Regions from separate parts of the Streptomyces sp. NPDC012835 genome, predicted to be linked through region 3. Evidence: riboswitches for the same ligand, from Rfam matches in the RefSeq annotation. Region 3 holds a riboswitch; each other region holds the start of a gene.
The links. A riboswitch is a leader RNA that binds a small molecule or an ion and turns the genes downstream of it on or off. The one in region 3 is predicted to bind cyclic di-AMP.

Region 1: another riboswitch for cyclic di-AMP. It lies ahead of ACFY6S_RS15065 (transglycosylase family protein); the one in region 3 lies ahead of ACFY6S_RS03935 (peptidoglycan DD-metalloendopeptidase family protein).
Region 2: another riboswitch for cyclic di-AMP. It lies ahead of ACFY6S_RS07035 (M23 family metallopeptidase); the one in region 3 lies ahead of ACFY6S_RS03935 (peptidoglycan DD-metalloendopeptidase family protein).
Region 4: another riboswitch for cyclic di-AMP. It lies ahead of ACFY6S_RS06655 (transglycosylase SLT domain-containing protein); the one in region 3 lies ahead of ACFY6S_RS03935 (peptidoglycan DD-metalloendopeptidase family protein).

The regions. Positions count from the first base shown of each region.
Region 1 is NZ_JBIBBW010000003.1:403,670-408,424, reverse strand. It holds gene ACFY6S_RS15075 (cytochrome P450) at 1-907, shown strand, start outside; gene ACFY6S_RS15070 (transglycosylase family protein) at 1,147-1,926, shown strand; cyclic di-AMP (ydaO/yuaA leader) riboswitch at 2,277-2,450, shown strand; gene ACFY6S_RS15065 (transglycosylase family protein) at 2,457-3,215, shown strand; gene eno (phosphopyruvate hydratase) at 3,456-4,754, shown strand.
Region 2 is NZ_JBIBBW010000001.1:1,714,990-1,719,744, forward strand. It holds gene ACFY6S_RS07025 (S8 family peptidase) at 1-265, shown strand, start outside; gene ACFY6S_RS07030 (GntR family transcriptional regulator) at 388-1,077, opposite strand; gene ACFY6S_RS07035 (M23 family metallopeptidase) at 1,279-2,064, opposite strand; cyclic di-AMP (ydaO/yuaA leader) riboswitch at 2,077-2,249, opposite strand; gene ACFY6S_RS07040 (M16 family metallopeptidase) at 2,436-3,818, opposite strand; gene ACFY6S_RS07045 (M16 family metallopeptidase) at 3,836-4,755, opposite strand, start outside.
Region 3 is NZ_JBIBBW010000001.1:917,151-921,905, forward strand. It holds gene ACFY6S_RS03935 (peptidoglycan DD-metalloendopeptidase family protein) at 1-848, opposite strand, end outside; cyclic di-AMP (ydaO/yuaA leader) riboswitch at 853-1,013, opposite strand; gene ACFY6S_RS03940 (6-phosphogluconolactonase) at 1,990-2,697, shown strand; gene ACFY6S_RS03945 (ROK family protein) at 2,697-3,761, shown strand; gene ACFY6S_RS03950 (sedoheptulose 7-phosphate cyclase) at 3,758-4,755, shown strand, end outside.
Region 4 is NZ_JBIBBW010000001.1:1,623,942-1,628,696, forward strand. It holds gene ACFY6S_RS06650 (nitrilase-related carbon-nitrogen hydrolase) at 1-220, shown strand, start outside; gene ACFY6S_RS06655 (transglycosylase SLT domain-containing protein) at 308-1,102, opposite strand; cyclic di-AMP (ydaO/yuaA leader) riboswitch at 1,107-1,293, opposite strand; gene ACFY6S_RS06660 (pPIWI_RE module domain-containing protein) at 2,182-4,755, opposite strand, start outside.

The DNA of each region.
Region 1 (4,755 bases), on a different contig from region 3:
CCGCCGGGTCGCCGTATTCGCCCCGCGCGTACAGGAACTGACGGACCGACTGATCGACGGGTTCGCCGCGCGGGGCGAGGCGGACCTGATCCATGATTTCGCCTTTCCGCTCCCCATCTACGCGATCTGCGATCTCCTCGGGGTCCCGTCGGAGGACCAGGACGACTTTCGCGACTGGGCCGGCATGATGATTCGCCACGGCGGTGGACCGCGCGGCGGGGTGGCGCGTTCCGTAAAGCGGATGCGCGGTTATCTGGCCGAGCTGATCCACCGTAAAAGGGCGAATCCCGGCGACGATCTGATTTCCGATCTGATCCGGGCGAGCGACCACGGCGAACACCTCACGGAGAACGAGGCCGCCGCGATGGCTTTCATCATCCTGTTTGCCGGTTTTGAGACGACGGTCAATCTTATCGGCAATGGCATGTACACGCTTATGCGGAATCCCGGGCAGCGCGCCCGCCTCCAGGAGTCGCTGGCGGCGGGGGAGACCGGGCTGCTGGCCACCGGGGTCGAGGAGCTGCTGCGGTACGACGGCCCCGTGGAGCTGGCGACCTGGCGCTACGCCACCGAACCGCTCACCCTGGGCGGTCAGCGGATCGAGGCAGGCGACCCCGTGCTGGTGGTGCTCGCCGCCGCCGACCGGGACCCGGAGCGCTTCGCCGATCCCGATGTGCTGGATCTCGCCCGGCGTGACAATCAGCACCTCGGGTACGGGCACGGCATCCACTACTGCCTCGGGGCGCCGCTGGCGAGAGTGGAGGGGCAGACCGCGCTCGCGACCCTTCTGACCCGCCTTCCCGATGTGCGGCTTGCGGAAGATCCTGCCGATTTGCGATGGCGCGGCGGGCTCATCATGCGTGGATTGCGCACACTTCCGGTGCAGTTCACGCCATTGTCCGACTGATAGCGCGGCGGCCGGGAAAGAGGCAATTCCGCGCGCATAACTGACGGGTCATCAAGAATGTGATGTGCGCGTGATCTCCGCTGCATCGACTTGTGACAAGCGTTCGAGTACCGCTACGTTCACGACGACTCAGCGGTTCCATGCCGGGTCGAACTGACAGTCGGACGGAAGGCAATCGCATGCGCTCCGGGAAACATCGTCGGCCTCGCCAGGCCCCTGCCCTTCTCGTCGCCGCGGGGGTGACCGGGTCGGCGATCGCCATTCCGCTGTTCGCCGCCAGCGGCGCCAGCGCGGCGGACGCCTCCACATGGGACCGCGTCGCCGAGTGCGAGAGCGGTGGCCACTGGAGCGCCGATCTCGGCAACGGCTACCTCGGCGGGCTTCAGCTGACCCAGGAGACATGGGACAGCTTCGGCGGCGCGGAGTACGCGGCCAGCCCCGACCTGGCGAGCCGCTCCCAGCAGATAGCGGTGGCCGAGAAGGTGCTCGAAGCGCAGGGCACCGAGGCGTGGGCGAGCTGTGCGACGGTCTCCGGCCTCACCAAGGGCGTCACCGATGTCGTCGGCGGTGTGCTCGACGGGGTGACCGGCTCGGGACAGGACGACAAGGGCGCGGACGGCGCGGACGGTTCCGCCGCCTCCCCCGGCGGCTCGACCGCCCCGGACGGCGGCGGTGAGGACAAGGCGACCGGCGAGCCCACGCCCTCGGGGTCCTCCTCCTCCGCCCCGACGCCCGGAGCCACCGGTTCCGAGAGCCCCTCAGACTCCGGCACCACCGCGCCCGCCAAGGGCAAGCACCGGGGCGCCGCCGCCGACGAAGACGGCACATCGGGCCATTCGGTCAAGGAGCGCGAGCCGAACGACCGCGCCTCGCGCGGTGGCGGATCGACCCGTACCGGCGCCGGCCTCGCCGGTGTGACGGGTGGTGAGGAAACCGGTCAGGGGGAATCCGTCACCGTGGGCGGCGAGTCCCTCTCCGTCGTGATCGGCTCCCAGAAGGTCGCCGGCGGCTGGGTCTGACCGGACGGGGCGCCGTTGACGTCATCGGCGCCCCGGTCCGTGCTGGCCAGAGGCGCGGCCACGAACCCAAAACGGCCCCGATCGAGGGGCAGTTCGCAGCCTTATGTCCACTTCTGCGCAAATGAGACAAGGGTCTCTTCGCCGCAACTGGGGTCTTTTGCTCCGCCGGTTGACCCGATCCGCTCCCACCTGCGGAAACACGGTGGCCCCCCGAGGGTGGAAGGGTGATTCCTCCCGGATGTCCTTCTTTGAACAACCGGTGGGCCTGTGATTACGGTCTGAACCGCTCGCACCGCGGGCCTCGTCGACCGGAAACGCCGAATCCTGCCGTCGGTCGGGGGGAGTAGTCGTCGCGTCAAGCGCCGAAGGCAGGAGCGGGGGACCCAAAGGTTCGCGCCGGTCCCGGCCGTCGAGAGACGGTCAGGGGACGGCTTGGGGTGAAGCCGCGTGCGAGAGCACGCGGCCGGGCAACTCACTTGGCCCGAACCCGACAGCTGACCTCGCAGGCGTCGGTGAGGAGATGCTCCATGCTGCTGTTTTCCAGCAAGGCCAAGCACCGTCGTCCGTCCAAGGCGGTCCGCTACGCCACACTCGCCGGCATCACCGGTGCCGCCGTCGCCGCCCCGCTGATCGGCGCCACCTCCGCGTCCGCCGCGACCGCCTCCGAGTGGGACCAGGTCGCCCAGTGCGAGTCCGGCGGCAACTGGGCCATCAACACCGGCAACAGCTTCTACGGCGGCCTGCAGTTCACCAGCTCCACCTGGGCCGCGTACGGCGGCACCGCCTACGCCCCCCGCGCCGACCAGGCGTCCAAGTCCCAGCAGATAGCCGTCGCCGAGAAGGTCCTGGCCGGCCAGGGCAAGGGTGCCTGGCCGAGCTGTGGCGTGAACCTCTCCGGCGCCTCGTACAGCGGTGGCTCCGCTGACACCGGCTCCGGCTCCACCGGCTCCGGCTCCACCGGCTCCGGCTCCACCGGCTCCGGCTCCGGCTCCGGTACCCAGTCCGCCCCGAAGCAGCAGTCCGCCCCCGAGCAGCAGTCCGCTCCTCAGCAGCAGGCCCAGCCGAAGTCGAGCCGCGCCGAGGCGCAGCCCGCCTCGCGCGGCCAGAGCCGTCCCGCCACGATCAAGAAGGGCGACGGCGAGTACAAGGTCAAGTCCGGCGACACCCTCTCCAGGATCGCCACCGCCCAGAAGGTCGAGGGCGGCTGGAAGAAGGTCTTCGACCTCAACAAGGACATCGTCGAGAACGCCGACGTGATCTACCCGGGCCAGCAGCTCCACCTGAGCTGACGCTCCCCTCCCGGGCCGCCCCGCGCGGCCCGGGCGCACCCCCGATCTCCCCGGTCCGGCGCGTTCACCCCCGTACGCGCCGGGCCGGGGTTTCGGCCGTGCGGCCCCGGTTCTCCGGTGTTACCGGTCAGTAGAGGGTGATAGGGGGCGGCCTCGCGCCGACCGATCATCCCGGGCCGGTTAGGCTCATGGCGCAAGGCCAATGAGACCCTGCACCCACGCGTCACATCCCAGAAGGAGATGCTCGTGCCGTCCATCGACGTCGTCGTAGCCCGGGAAATCCTCGACTCCCGAGGCAACCCCACGGTCGAGGTCGAGGTCGGCCTCGACGACGGCAGCACCGGTCGTGCTGCTGTCCCCTCCGGTGCCTCCACCGGTGCGTTCGAGGCCGTCGAACTCCGCGACGGAGACGCCAGCCGCTACCTGGGCAAGGGCGTCGAGAAGGCCGTCCTCGCCGTCATCGAGCAGCTCGGCCCGGAGCTGGTCGGGTACGACGCCACCGAGCAGCGCCTGATCGACCAGGCGATGATCGACCTGGACGCCACCGAGAACAAGGGCTCGCTCGGCGCGAACGCCATCCTCGGTGTCTCGCTCGCCGTCGCGCACGCCGCCTCCGAAGCCTCGGACCTCCCCCTCTTCCGCTACCTCGGCGGCCCGAACGCGCACCTGCTGCCCGTTCCGATGATGAACATCCTGAACGGCGGCTCGCACGCCGACTCCAACGTGGACATCCAGGAGTTCATGATCGCCCCGATCGGCGCGGAGTCCTTCTCCGAGGCGCTGCGCTGGGGCGCCGAGGTCTACCACACCCTCAAGAAGGTCCTGAAGCAGAAGGGCCTGTCCACCGGCCTCGGCGACGAGGGCGGCTTCGCGCCGAACCTGGAGTCCAACCGCGCCGCGCTCGACCTCATCCTGGAAGCCGTCAAGGAGGCCGGCTACGTCCCCGGCCGCGACATCGCGCTCGCGCTCGACGTCGCCGCGTCCGAGTTCTACAAGGACGGCGTCTACGAGTTCGAGGGCAAGTCGCGCTCGGCCGCCGAGATGACCGAGTACTACGAGGAGCTGGTCGACGCCTACCCGCTCGTCTCCATCGAGGACCCGCTCTTCGAGGACGACTGGGACGGCTGGAAGGTCATCACCGACAAGCTGGGCTCCAAGGTCCAGATCGTCGGCGACGACCTGTTCGTCACCAACCCGGAGCGCCTCGCGCGCGGCATCGAGGAGGGCTCCGCCAACGCCCTGCTCGTCAAGGTCAACCAGATCGGCTCGCTGACCGAGACCCTGGACGCCGTCGAGCTGGCCCAGCGCAACGGCTTCAAGTGCATGATGTCCCACCGCTCGGGCGAGACCGAGGACGTCACCATCGCCGACCTCGCCGTCGCCGTGAACTGCGGCCAGATCAAGACCGGCGCCCCGGCCCGCTCGGACCGCGTCGCCAAGTACAACCAGCTGCTGCGCATCGAGGAGATCCTCGACGACGCCGCGGTGTACGCGGGCCGCAGCGCGTTCCCGCGTTTCCGCCCGGCGAACGAGCAGTAGT
Region 2 (4,755 bases), 800 kb from region 3:
CAACTACGGCCCCGCCGTGAACATCTTCGCGCCCGGCTCGTCCATCCTCGCCGGCTACAACACCAGCGACACGGCCACCGCCACGCTCTCCGGCACCTCGATGGCCACCCCGCACGTGGCGGGCGCCGCCGCCGTCTACCTGGCGGGCCACACCAGCGCCACCCCCGCCGCGGTGCTCAGCGCGCTGACCGGCGGAGCCACCTCCGGCGTGCTCACCGGCGTCGGCACCGGTTCGCCCAACCTGCTGCTGAGGCTCATTTCCTAACAGCGTGACAGCGTGACCGAGCCGTGGTCCACGGAATTCTGTGGACCACGGCTCCTTTTTATCCGCGCAGCGGCAAAGAGAGATCCCCCATGGAATTCATGTCTTTGTATACGGCGTGATTGTTAATGCGGAGCACTCGCGATGTTTACGGCATGTTGCGAAGCCCTCACCTTTTCCCGGCCGCGCTCCGGGCGGCGGAGCCGGTGCGCCGTGGCGGTCCGCTCCGCGTGCAGCGCCGTCAGGGCCCGGGCCCGCTCGGCGTCGCCGCGCGCCACCGCGTCCACGATCGCGCCGTGCTCGGCCCAGGACTCCACGGGGCGGGCGGGCTGCTCGACCACGTACATCCAGGCGATCTTGTGCCGCAGCTGGGTGAGCAGCGCGGTGAGCGCCGGGCTGCCGGACGCCTGGGCGAGGGTCTCGTGGAACCAGGCCCCGAGCGAGCGCAGGTCCTCGCCCTGGCCGCGTCTGGCCCGCTCCTGCCCCAGCCTGACCAGGCCGCGCAGGACCTTGAGATGCGCCTCCGTGCGGCGCTGGGCGGCTCGCGCCGCGCCCAGCGGCTCCAGCAGCAGCCGTACCTCCAGGAGGTCCGCCGCCTCCTGCTCCGAGGGCTCGGCCACACAGGCGCCGACATGGCGGCGCGTGGTCACGAAGCCCTCCGACTCCAGCGTGCGCAGGGCCTCCCGCACCGGGACGCGGGAGACGCCGTAGCGCCGCGCCAGGTGTTCCTCGGTGAGTCTGCTGCCCCGCTCGAACAGACCGGAGACGATGTCGTCGCGAATCGCCGTGCATACCGAGTGCGCGGGAATGCGCATGTCCGAACCTCCGCCTTAATCCGCGCGAAACGCAGCCGATTGACGCCTGTTCCGTGACTCTATTGCAACCAACGCGAATTTCCGAAGGGTGCCCGAAATCCATGGATATCTTTTGGCCAACGGCGGCGGACCGGGGCGGGCGGCCGGTCAGGAGGCGCCCCGCGCCCCGGCCGGGCGACGGCCGGGGCGCGGGGCGCGTCGTCAGACGCTGACGCCGTGCGCGCGCAGATACGCGGCGGGGTCCATGTCGGTGCCGTACTCCTGACCGGTCCTCGCCTCGAAGTGCAGATGCGGGCCGGTGGCGTTGCCGGTGGCGCCCGAGAGGCCGATCCGCTCTCCGGCGGCGACGCTCTGGCCGACCGAGACGGCGATGGAGGAGAGGTGGCCGTACTGGGTGTAGGTGCCGTCGCTCATCCGCAGCACGATGTTGTTGCCGTACGAGCCGCCCCAGCCGGCCTCGACCACGGTGGCCGCGCCGACGGCGACGACGGAAGTGCCGGTGGCGGCGCGGAAGTCGACGCCCGAGTGGCTGCCGGAGGACCACAGCGAGCCGCCGGTGCGGTACCCGGTGGTGATGTACGAGCCCGCGATCGGGAGCCGGAAGGTGTTGAGGCGCTCGCGTTCCGCCGCGCGGGCGGCGCGCTCCCGCTCCGCGCGGATCTCCTTGGCGCGGGCCTCCGCCATGCGCTTGGCCTCCGCCTTCGCGACGGCCTCCGCCTTGATCCTGACGGCCCGGTCGGCGGCGTGGCGCTGGGCCTCGGCCTGGTCGTCGATCACGGCGGGGAGGGATTCGCCGAGGGCGACGGCCTGGCTCAGGCCGGTCTGCGAGGCGGTCTCGGCCCGCGCGTCGGCGGCGAGCGCCGGGGAGGCGGCGAGGGTTCCGATGACCCCTGTGGCGGTGAGTGTCGCGGCGCCGGCGGCGCTCGCGCCCCTGCGGCTCATTCGGCTGCGGGCACGGTGCTTCCCGGTGGCACGGGTGAACGCCATGAGGTGGCTGGTCCTTTCCTTCCCTCTCGCCTACCGGGTTAGCTGACGGGTTCGGAGCAGGAAGGTCTCCTACGGGCCCCTCCGCACGGGCAGAGCCCCGCGAAGGCGGTCCGATTCACCCCAGGGACGGTGGGTCCCCGGCTCCCCTGGGCTCGCGCCTGACGGGGACTCGGCGATGGCTGTCCGATGCCACGGATGCGGCGCAACGGGCGAACAGCCGGACCGACGCTAAGCGGCTGATCTTTCAATCACCAAACGGACAGACTGTTTTGTCACATACACCACAGGACAGACTGCGCCTTCACCAAGGAAGCGGACATAAAGGCGGAACCCCGGCAACCGAGGTCGCCGGGGTTCCAGGAAAGGGCGGATCAGCCGGTGACCACCGTCACTTCGCCGATACCGAGTGCTTCGACCGGCTCCTTGATCTGCGCGGCGTCCCCGACGAGCACCGTGACGAGCCGGTCCACCGGGAAGGCGTTGACGACAGCGGCCGTCGCCTCGACGGTGCCGGTGCTCGCCAGCCGCGCGTACAGCTGGGCCTGGAAGTCGTCCGGGAGGAACTGCTCGACCTGGTCGGCGAGCGTCGCGGCGACGGAGGCGGCCGTCTCGTACTTGAGCGGGGCCACCCCCACCAGGTTCTGCACGGCCACGTCGCGCTCGGCGTCGGTGAGCCCCTCGGCCGCGAGCGTGCGCAGCACCTTCCAGAGGTCCTCCAGCGCGGGCCCGGTCGAAGCGGTATCCACCGAGCCGCTGATGGCGAGCATCGCGGCGCCGGTCGCCCCGCCCGGCGCGTCGGGTGCCGAGGAACGCAGCACCTGGCCGTAGGCCCGTACGCCGTAGGTGTAGCCCTTCTCCTCGCGCAGCACCCGGTCGAGCCGGGAGGTGAGCGTGCCGCCGAGGCAGTAGGTGCCCAGCACCTGGGCGGCCCAGACGCGGTCGTGCCGGTCGGCGCCGATGCGGCCGATCAGCAGCTGGGTCTGGACGGCGCCGGGACGGTCGACGATGACCACCCGGCCGGTGTCGTCCGCGGTGATGGGCGGGACGGGCCGGGACGCGGTGGTGTCGCCGGCCCAGTCGCCGAGGGTGTCGGCGAGGATCCCGTCCAGATCGACGCCGGTGAGGTCGCCGACGATCACCGCGGTGGCCGTGGCGGGGCGTACGTGCGCCTCGTAGAAGGCGCGCACGCTCGCCGCGTCGATGCGCTCCACCGTCTCCTCGGTGCCCTGGCGCGGCCGTGACATGCGCAGGGAGGCGGGGAACAGCTCCTTGGAGAGCTGCTTGGCGGCGCGCCGCCCGGGGTTGGCGCTCTCGTGCGGGATCTCGTCCAGCCGGTTGCGGACGAGCCGCTCCACTTCGCTGTCCGAGAAGGCGGGGGCGCGCAGCGCCTCGGCGAGCAGGCCGAGCGCCTTGGGCAGCCGGGAGACGGGGACCTCCAGGGAGACCCGTACCCCGGGATGGTCGGCGAACGAGTCGAGCGTGGCGCCGCAGCGCTCCAGCTCGGCGGCGAACTCCTCGGCGGTGTGCTTGTCGGTGCCCTCGGAGAGCGCGCGCGCCATGATCGTGGCGACGCCGTCGAGTCCGGCGGGCTCGGCGTCCAGCGGGGCGTCGAGGTTGATCTCGACGGCCACCACCTGCTGGCCGGGGCGGTCGCAGCGCAGCACCGTCAGCCCGTTGCCGAGCGTGGCGCGCCCGGGGGCGGGGAAGGCCCACGGCCTGGCCTCGCCGGCCGTCGGCTGCGGATGGAAGTCCATGGTCACGGCAGCGTCGGTCACTGGTCCGCCCCCTCCTGGTCGTCGGTCTCGTCCTGGTCGGCCGCTTCGGCGGTGTCCTCGGCGGTGAGCGGCTCGTACACCAGTACCGCCCGGTTGTCGGGGCGCAGCCGGGCGGCGGCCACGGCCCGGACCTCGGCCGCGGTGATGTCCAGCACCCGGTCGACGGCGGTCAGGGCCAGCTGCGGATCGCCGAACAGGACGGCGAACCTGCACAGTTCGTCGGCGCGGCCCGCGACCGTGCCGAGCCGGTCCAGCCACTCGCGCTCCAACTGGGCCTGGGCGCGCTCCATCTCCTCGGCGGTCGGGCCCTCGGCGGCGAGCCGGGCCAGTTCCTCGTCGACCGCGGCCTCGATCCGGGGGACCTCGACGCCGCCGGACGTCTTCACGTCCAGCCAGCCGAGCGAGGGGGCGCCCGCCAGCCGCAGCAGCCCGAAGCCCGCGGCGACCGCGGTCCGGTCGCGCCGCACCAGCCGGTTGTGGAGCCGGGAGGACTCCCCGCCGCCGAGCACGGTGAGCGCCAGGTCGGCGGCGTCGCACTCGCGGGTGCCGTCGTGGGGCAGCCGGTAGGCGGCCATCAGCGCGCGCGCCGGGACCTCTTCGCGGATCTCCTCGCGCAGCTCCTCGCCGATGATCTCGGGCAGCGAGCCGTCGCGCGGCGGCTGCTTGCCGTCGTGGGACGGGATCGAGCCGAAGTACTTCTCGATCCAGGCGAGTGTCCGCTCGGGGTCGATGTCGCCAACGACCGACAGCACCGCGTTGTTCGGCGCGTAGTTGGTACGGAAGAACGCGCGGGCGTCGTCCAGCGTCGCGGCGTCCAGATCGGCCATGGAACCGATCGGCGTGTGGTGGTACGGGTGGCCCTCGGGGTACGAGAGTGCGGTCAGTCGTTCGAAGGCCGTACCGTATGGCACATTGT
Region 3 (4,755 bases):
GACACGGCGGACAGGTGGGCGTACTGGGAGTACTTGCCGTCGCTGTGCCGGATGACGACCTGGTTGCCGTACGAGCCGCCCCATCCGGCCGACACGACGGTGCCCGCGCCGATCGCCTTGACCGTGGAGCCGGAGGAGGCGATGAAGTCCACGCCCGTGTGGTAGCCGCTGGACCAGCTGCCGCCCGCCGCGCGGTAGGAGGTGCCGACCGCCGCGTCGACGGGCTTGGTGAACCCGGCGCCGGTGGTCTGTGCGGCCGTGTTGGAGGCGGAGGTGCCGGTGGAGGTGCCGGACCCGGAAGCCGAGGACTTGGGCGCGGTGGTGCCGGAACCGGACGACTTCGCCGGCGTTTCGGTCCTGGCACCCGACGAGTCGGTCTCGGTACCCGACGAGGTGGACGGCGCCGAGGCCGCCCGCGTCCCGATGCTGAGCTTCAGACCGGGGTGGATCAGCTCGGGGTCGCCGCCTATGGCCTGCCGGTTGTCCTCGTACAGCTGCTGCCAGCCGCCCCGCACCCGCTGCTCCGCGGCGATCTTGGAAAGATAGTCGCCGGAGACCACGGAGTAGACCTTGGTCGTCTTCGTCGTCGCGGTCGCCTTCGCGGCGGCCTGCGTCGCGGTCGTCGCCGTCACGGCGGACCGCTGCGCGGACAGCGGCAGGCTCGACGCCGTGTGCGCCGTGGCGGGCGCCGCCTGGGGCGCGGCGGCGGGGGCGCCCTGCTGGGCCGCGTGCGCGCCGGTGGCGCCGATGAGCGGCAGCGCGATGGCGGCGCCACCCGTACCCGCGACGATGATTCCGCGCGAGAACGGCTTGGCCTTGGGCCGGCGGTGCTTACCCTTGGCGGGCATGGTGCGTTCCTCTCCGGCGCCTACGAGGTGAGCTGTCGGGTTCGGGCTGGAGATGCCCGGCCGCGCGTGGTGCGCGACTTCACCCCTAGCCGCTCCGGCTCGTCCGGATCGGCGTACTACCTGGGTCCCCCGCTCCTGCCACACGTGGATGGGTGGATGTGTGTTCCGGTCGGCGGCAGGATTCGGCGTTCCGTCCGGATTGAGGGTGAACGTAAGCGAGTCGGACGGCCGGAACAAGCGGCTGTTTTCCGCCGCGTCCTGTCACACGAATATCGCCGGGCACCACCCGTCACCCTGTGTGGATTAAGGATCTTCCGTTCCCCTACGAGATGGCCCTCCCTCTTCCCGGCGTCACCACGCAACGTCACGGATATGATCCTGCTCACCCGCCGCACCCCATCTCCCCTGCTAACAGGGCAGGTTGGGCGCAACGGAACATTACGGACAGATTCTCGTGGCAAGACCTTCGGCCTCGCTGGGTGATCCGGTCGGTACGCATCCGGTTCCCGCCTCGCCGCATCCGTTGGCGCGACATCCCGTGAGCCGCACGGAGTCGGAGGCCGCCCGCGGGGAGCGGGACGAGCGGATCCACGCTCCGCGGCGCGAGCGCGCCGAGGAGGCGAGGACGGAGCCGGCCACCGCCGCGCAGGTCCGGTACCGACCGGGCTCGCGCAGAAGGTCGGCAGGGAGCGGTTCGACGCGGAGTTCGCCAGGGCGATCAAGGCAGCGATATCGCCCCGCACCCAACGGGCGGGTGAAGACAATAGAGTCGGCCGGCGCGCCGAGCAGAGCCGTACAAGGGTCCGCACGTCGGCCTGACCTCGCCGAACGAGCCCTGCCAACTCCGTGGCCGAAAGTGCATAGACCGTGTTCAGAGCTACGGAGACCAGAACCCCGACAGAAATCCGATCACGCTCCTGGCCTGCCCGAACTCCCCCTTGTGCGAAATCTGTCGGTCAACGTCGTTCGTATATAGGCGAGTTTTCTGTGGTGCGAGAGGAGACCGGCGGCACAGAATGAGGAAATAGCGATCTTTCTGAGACGCCGGCTCCGTCGTGATGGACGGGGATTGTCACTCTGGAATGTGGCGCGAGATCGCTTGTGGAAGTGCGTCTTATCCGCGGCATTCGGAGGTTTTGCTGTGCGCATATCGCTGAGGAGCAAGAAATTCCCCACCCTGGCCGCATTGTCGGATGACGTGGTCTACCTGATCAAGTCGGAGTTGGCCAGGCTTGCCGAGCGGCCCGGAGGTGGTGTGGTGGCGCTGACCGGCGCCAGTACAGCTGCCACCGCCTATCGATTACTCGCGAAGGAGGATATCGACTGGCGCGCGGCCCACCTGGTGCAGACCGACGAGCGGGTGTCCGGCGAGCGGTCGGCCACCTCGGCCGCCTTTGTGGAAGACACCCTGGTGCGACCCGCGGCCGTGCCCGAGGAACACTGGCACCCCATCCGCGCGGTCCCGGGCGACGATCTGGCGGCACGTGCCGGTGAGTACGCGGGTCGACTGGCCTCCCTCACCGGGGGCGCCGGGATCGATGTCGCCCTGCTGGGCATGGGCACGGACGGGCACGTCGCCTCACTGTTCGCGGATGACGCGCCGGTGACCTCGGATGAACCCGTCTCGGTGACGAAGCCCTACGACGGTACGGTCCGGCTGACCCTGGGAGTCGACGTGCTGGCCGCCGCACGCCTGCGGATCGTGCTGGCCGCCGGAGAGTCCAAGGCGACGGCGGTCGCACGGCTCGTCAACGGACACGTCCCGCCGGACGACGCCGCCACGCGCATTCTCGGCGGGGACGGGCTGCTGCTCGTCGACGAGGCGGCCTGGGCCGAGGTCGGTCGGTGATGGAGCCCGTCCTCACGTTCGACATCGGCGGCACCTGGTGGCGCGTCGGACTGCTGACCGAAGAGGGAGAGGTACGGCTGCTGAGCCGTGTGCCCGCGGTCAGCCGGCACGGCAACCCCGATCGGCCGACCGCCGACCTTCAGACGGAACTCGTCGACTTCCTGGTCCGCAGTGCGCGGGAAGCACTGCGGGAGCACGCGTTGGACCGCGTCGGGGTGTCGATGGGCGCCGCGCTGAACGGGCACACCGGGCGCATCTGGGCCAGCGCACCGCTCTGGGGGGCCGAGATCGCCCCGTTCGACCTCCTGACACCGCTGAGAGCCGAACTCCCCGCGCTCACCTGGAAGGTGATCAACGATGTCTCGGCCCTGGCGGTCGCCTTGCGTGCGCAGGCGCCGCCGGACCGTACCAAGGCCGCCGCGGTGACCGTCAGTACCGGTATCGCCTACCGGACCATCGACCTGCGGACCGGTCACATCCCGCTCGACCCCGTGTACGGCCTACAGGGCGAGATCGGTCACCTGCCGGTCGAGTTCGCGATGGACGGCCGGCCGGTGGTGGCCCGCTGCGACTGCGGCGTGCCCGGACACCTCGCCGCCTACTCCTCCGGCCGGGGCATCGAGGCCCTGCTCACCACGCTTGACCAAGCGGCGTGGCTGCGCTCCCCGGCCCGGTCCGGTGACCGTCCGATCGTCGTGCTGGCGCGGGCCGTACACGACGGCGACCCCCGCGCCGTCCGGCTGCTGGACGCCTTCACCCTGCCCCTCGCCCGCATCCTGTTGACCCAGACGACGCTCGACCCCGAGGTGGACCTCACCGTGCTCAGCGGCGGCGTGGTCGAGCTGCTGGGCGACGAGTACCGGGCCAGCGTGCTGCGCAACCTCGGCGCCGGAGGCGTCTACGGCGTGACCGACCGGGACCCCGGCTATTTCGAGCGGCGCATGGTGCTCGGCAGCCGGGACGGGCTGGACGCCCTGCGCGGGGCCGGGCTGCACGCGGGGTCGTCTCCACCGCTCGCTCTCTCCGGGACACGCCCTCAAAGCCGGACAGGGGATCGCCGATGAGGCCATGGACCGTGGAAGCCACCCGGCACGAGAGCTACGAGATCCGGCCGTCCGAGAACGTCCTCGCGCCGGGTAACCCGGACCTGCGTGACGCGGCCCGGCTGCGGACGGGGGCGCACCGGCTGGTGGTGGTCGACGTGCGGATCGACGAGCTCCGCGGGGCCGCCATCCGCGACTACTTCCACCACTGGGGGGTGCGCCCCGAGTTCCTGGTGCTGGATACCGACGAGCGGCACAAGAACGCGGACACACTCTTCACGGTCATCGACGCGGCCGACCGGGCGGGGCTGAACCGCCGCGCCGACCCGATCGTGGCCATCGGCGGCGGCGTGCTGACCGACATCGTCGGCCTGGCCGCCAGCCTCTTCCGGCGCGGCATACCGTTCGTCCGGGTACCCACCACACTGGTCGGAATGGTCGACGCGGCCGTCGGCGTCAAGACGGCCATCAACTACCAGTCGCACAAGAACCGCCTCGGCTCCTACTTCCCGGCCTCGGTCACGTTGCTGGATCAGGGATTTCTGCGGACTCTGCCCACGCGGCACATCGTCAACGGCCTGGCCGAGATCATCAAAATGGCGATCATCCGGGACCGGACCCTCTTCGAGCTGATGTTCTCCCACGCCGACCGCATCGTCCGGCTGATGCCGCAACCGGGCGTCGGACAGCGGGTGATACAGCGCGCGGTCGACGGGATGCTCGCGGAACTGTCGCCCAATCTCTGGGAGCACGAACTGCGGCGGCTGGTGGACTTCGGCCACACGTTCAGCCCCGCGATAGAGCTGTCCACGGAACCACCCCTGCTGCACGGTGAGGCAGTGGCGATCGACATGGCACTGTGCTGCCTGCTGGCGCGGGAACGCGGACTGCTCTCCAGGACCGACGCACTGCGCGCGCTGAACCTGATGCACGGCATCGGCCTCCCCCTCAGCCATCCCGGCGTCACCACCGACCTGCTGCTGCGCGGATTCGCCGACGCCGTCCGGCACCGTGA
Region 4 (4,755 bases), 710 kb from region 3:
ACAGGGCGACGCGCCGGAAACCGTGCTGATCGGCGGCGGCAGCACCATCGTCTCCCCGCTGGGCGAGGTGCTGGCGGGACCGCTCAGGGACGGGGAGGGGATCCTCACCGCCGAGCTGGACCTGGGGGACATCGCCAGGGGCCGGTTCGACCTGGATGTGACAGGGCACTACGCCCGGCCCGACATCTTCACCCTGGCGGTGGACGAAACCGCCCGTTAGTCCTGCGGGAGTCCTGTCGGAGTCCTGCCGGGGTGCGATGAGGGGCCGGGCGTCGGCTGTCGGGCCGCGGCTGTCAGGCGCCGGCCGTCAGTAGGGGCCGTTCACGTTGTCGATCGAGCCGTACCTGGCGGCGGCGTAGTTGCACGCGGCGGTGATGTTGGCGACCGGGTCATAGCTGTCCGTCGACGTGCCGGGCACGTGGTACGCCTGGAACGTGGGGTCGATCACCTGGAGGAGCCCCTTGGACGGGGTACCGGCGACGGCGTTGGAGTCCCAGTTGTTGATGGCCGCCGGGTTGCCGGAGGACTCGCGCATGACGTTGCGGTAGATCCCGTCGTACGAGCCCGGAATGCCGTGCGTCGCCATGACGTCCAGCGACTCGCGGATCCAACCGTCGAGGTTGTTGGAGTACGTCTTCAGCGCGGCCGGCGTGGCGTTGGCGACGGTCTTCGTGGCGGTGGCGGTCTTCGCCGTCGCGGTCTTCGCGGTGGCGGTCTTCGCGGTCGTGGCCTTCGCGGTCGTGGCCTTCGCGGTGGAGCCGAGGGTCAGCTTCAGGCCGGGGACGATCCGGGACGGGTTGCTTCCGATGGCGCCCCGGTTGTCCTCGTAGAGCTTCTTCCAGCCGCCGGTCAGGGAGTGCGCCTTCGCGATCTTGGACAGCGAGTCACCGGCGACGACGGAGTACGTCAGGGGCGCCTGCCGGGTGACCCCGGCGGTCGACGCCGCGGCCCCGGCGGTGGCGTGCCCGGTCGCGGGCGCCGCCTGGGCGGTGGTGGCCGCCAGCAGCGGCAGCGCGAGCACGGCGCCTCCCGCGCTCACGGCGACGACACCACGAGCGAGCGGGCCGGTTCTGGGACGGCGGTGTTTGGCCTTTGCGGACATGACGCATTCCTCTCCGTCGCCTGCGAGGTGAGCTGTCGGGTTCGGGCAGGAGATGCCCGGCCGCCACAACGACGACTTCACCCCGAGCCGGTCCAACCACTGAACCGGCGACTTACCTGGGTCCCCCGCTCCTGCCGTACGTGAGTAGGTGTGGGATTCCGGGCAGCGGCAGGATTCGGCGTTCTGTCCGGAGTGACGAGAACGTAAGCGAGAAGTCCCGGGAGAGACAAGTCCAGAAATCGCAACGCAATCCGAGAGGCCATTGCAGCCGGGAAGATCAGAAATATTCTTCGGCCCCGAAGGGCTTCAACTCTCCATTCCCGTGGGCCAAGTGAACGAGAAGGCATACCCATGAAACGATCATCTACGTGACACATGTCACGGGTTCGAGTGGATCTTCTGTCGCCACAACGCCACCCAGAGGGCTACAAGATGCACGAATATCACCCATATCGCCACCAAGGACAAGAGCACCAAAACACCCAAAAGCTCTACGAAGGGGCGAGCTGCCGCCCGAGCGACTCCGGATCGGGATTCACCCGTCCGAGACGCCACAGTTCGGCCTCCACTCCCCTTTGCCCAAGAAAAGATCAACACGAACAAAGGGCACGCTGATGTGTCGTCAATTCACAGCAGTGACGGCTTGATGCGACGTCAGAATTCAGCGCGCCTCCGCGCGAATGCGGGCTCTGTTCGCGTTTCGGCATCGCGCCCGCTGAACAGGAATACCCGAACCGGACCGTCCGCTCTCAAGGCCGCCGTACACGGCGCCGAGTCGGTCGCCAAAGCACATGGGGCCGCGAGGCCGCCACTGAGAAGATCCAGAATGGCGAGCCCCGCCGCGACTGCCTCACCGCCTGTGGTGCCAGGGAGACCGGGCCGACCGACCGAGTCGGCGCCACCACCTCCACGAGCTCGGTCATCGCCCCGTGGCTCCGAAGGCACCCGTGCCCCGCGAATCGGACACGCCGGTGCGTCCAACGTGTCCCGGCACGGGTGCCCTCAGCCTGGTCCGGGCGAGCAGGTCGAATCCGAGCACCCCTACGGGCCGTCCCGGGCGCGCGCCCTCGACAGCCCGCTCACCGGGAGTCGGGGACAGAACCGACCGGATCAGCGGGGCAGGGCCGCACGCTCCGGCTTTCCCGCGCGGCGGCCAGGGGAAGCACATACTGGCCGGCCAGGCGCGCGAGGTGCAGCGGGAGCGGGCGGGCCAGCGGTGGGTAATCGTCGTGGTAGCGCAGCTGATGCGTCAGCGTCGCCCACTCCGCCGGCCGGTCGGGCGTCTCCCCTTCGCGCCCCGCGTCCGCCAGCGCTTTCTCCGACAGACAGCCGAGCACGGTCACTTCGAGTTGCCCGGGGTTCCAGGCGGACTTGCCGGGGGCTGTTCGTCCCCGGGCCGTCGGCACCAGTTTCATCAGTCCCTTGGGGAGTTTCGCCGCCGTGTGCGGAGTGGCGGTCGTACTGGCGAACACCCTGCTCTCATCCTCGGCCGTCCCCCACACGCCCTCGGCGAAGCCGATCTTTTCCTTGCCGTCATGGGCATACCACTCCGCCACCTCCTCGCGCGCGTTCGCATCCCTTACGAGCACCAACCGCAGGTCGTTCCCGTAGATGGTGAGGCGCTGATCGGGTTCGGTGCCGAAACCGAGCATGTCGCGGGCCAACGATCCGTTGCGCAGGCGCGGCCAGCACTGGCGCAGATTGGCCGCGTCCGCCAGCAGGAGCGTCGGGCGGTCGCGGAGTTGGAAGAGCAGGGCGCGAAGCTGCCGCTCGGTCTCCCGCTCCTGGCGTTGCCGCGCGCCCAGGCGTTCGGCGGGCCCGCGCTCCGTTCCGGTGGTCGCGTCGTCATGCCCCTCGTACGAGTCCACTGCCTCGGCTGTCGGACCGGGGGTCTTGGAGAGCAGCAGCAACAGCTTCGGGTACGGCACCCACTGAGCACGCTCGGCGTCCCACCCTTCGATCGCGTCGGGCCCGTCTCCGGGGCGGATCCGCACCGCGACGAGACGGCGGACAGGGCAACGCGTAGGTCCCTTCCGGGTGTGGCGGACGAGCCAGAGTGCCGCGTACTGGAGGTCGCCGGGAATTCCGGCGCCCACCCTGTGGGCGGGTGGGCTGATCGCACCGATCTGCCGGAACGCGTCCAGCCAGGTCCACCGGGCCCGGTGTTCCAAGGCACTTGCGGCGTCCTCGGGCGCGTTGACGAACTGGCTGACCCACCCCTGCCGTGCCCAGGCGATACGCAACGCGTGTTTGGGATCGGAATCCGGGACAGCGGCGAAGCGGCCCTTGCCCGCGATTTCCGCGATCACGACACCGGCGTCGTCGCCACGCGGCGGCGCCAACCGGTCCGCCACGATTTCACACCGCCCTTCGGTCGCCTCGGCGAGCCGCGTGGCACGGGAACGCCTACGGTCCCGGGAGACCGGCAGTGCCTCGGCCAAGGGTCCGGCGGGCCGGGCGCGTACGCGGATGTCGATGCCGTCATCCCGCCACTGCCAGATGTCGTCGGTGCTCGGGCCCACTCTCTCCCCGGCGGCCGAACCGATGAGCTTGGGCAGCTCCGACAGCAGCGCGGCACGTGTCTCCGGGGACTGCCAGAAGACCTCGACCTCCAAGCGGCGGCCGTTCAGAGCGCGTGCCAGTGCCGCGCGGCGCTGCAGCGCCAGCTGCGCGTCCCGGACCCCGGGCTGCCCCTTGGTGGCCGAACGGGGAAGCAGGGATGGGGTGTTGCGTCTGGTGACTCGCGTGAGATCGCTGACCCGGCGCAGCACCGGACGCAGCCCTTCCTCCACCCAGGCGTCCAGGTCCGCCCGCTCCCGGGGCATCAGCCCGGGGCCCACCGCGTGCGGACCGACCGAAGGGTGGTAGACGATGCCGGCGGCCACGTCACGGCATCCATTGATCCAGCGTTCCGGATGGGTGAAAAGTTCCTCGGGTTCCGGGTAGCCACGCACGATGTCCAGTTCGGGCAGCAGCAGCGCGGGGCTGTGGCGGCGCCAGGCAAGCTCCTTGCGACGCCGGTCGTAACCGAGGGAGTTCACCGTCAGCCGGTGGCCCCGGTCAGGCCCTTCCGGCCACGGCAGTGGGGCGTCGAGCAGGACCGTCGCTCCACCGAGCCGGTGGGGGCGTACGTCCAGCCGCGTGGCCCACCGACGTACCTGGGTGGAGACATGGACACGGAACCGCGAGGCGAACGGCACCGTGTGGACGGTGATGTTCAGGCACGCGGAGTAGTACCAGGTCTGCTTGCGGTACTCGTACCTCTGTGGTGGCCAGGAGACAAGACGCGCTCCGTTGTCCGAACTCTCGACGCGGAATCGAAGGGTGACACCTCGTGTACGGAACGGTCGGGCTGCCAGCCGGAAGGCGATCCACTCCGGCAACAGGCTGTAGAGCCGTCGGACGGGCTCGGCGGTGCCTCCCGGCGATGTCACCGTCTCGGTGAGGTCGACAGGCTCGGTCTCCCATTGCGGGAGCGGCACCGCGGCAGCCGGGTTCTCGGACAGCAGCCGCTCTTCCAGATCGGGTCCCCCGCCGTCGTCGTCCTCCCGGAGCCGCCCCGCCGCCCAGGTACCGATCAGCGGGGCGAGGACCTCCGGCGGCACGGCTTCCCGTGCGTAGAGCCACGGCAGGCTGCCGTCGGTTCCCGCGTT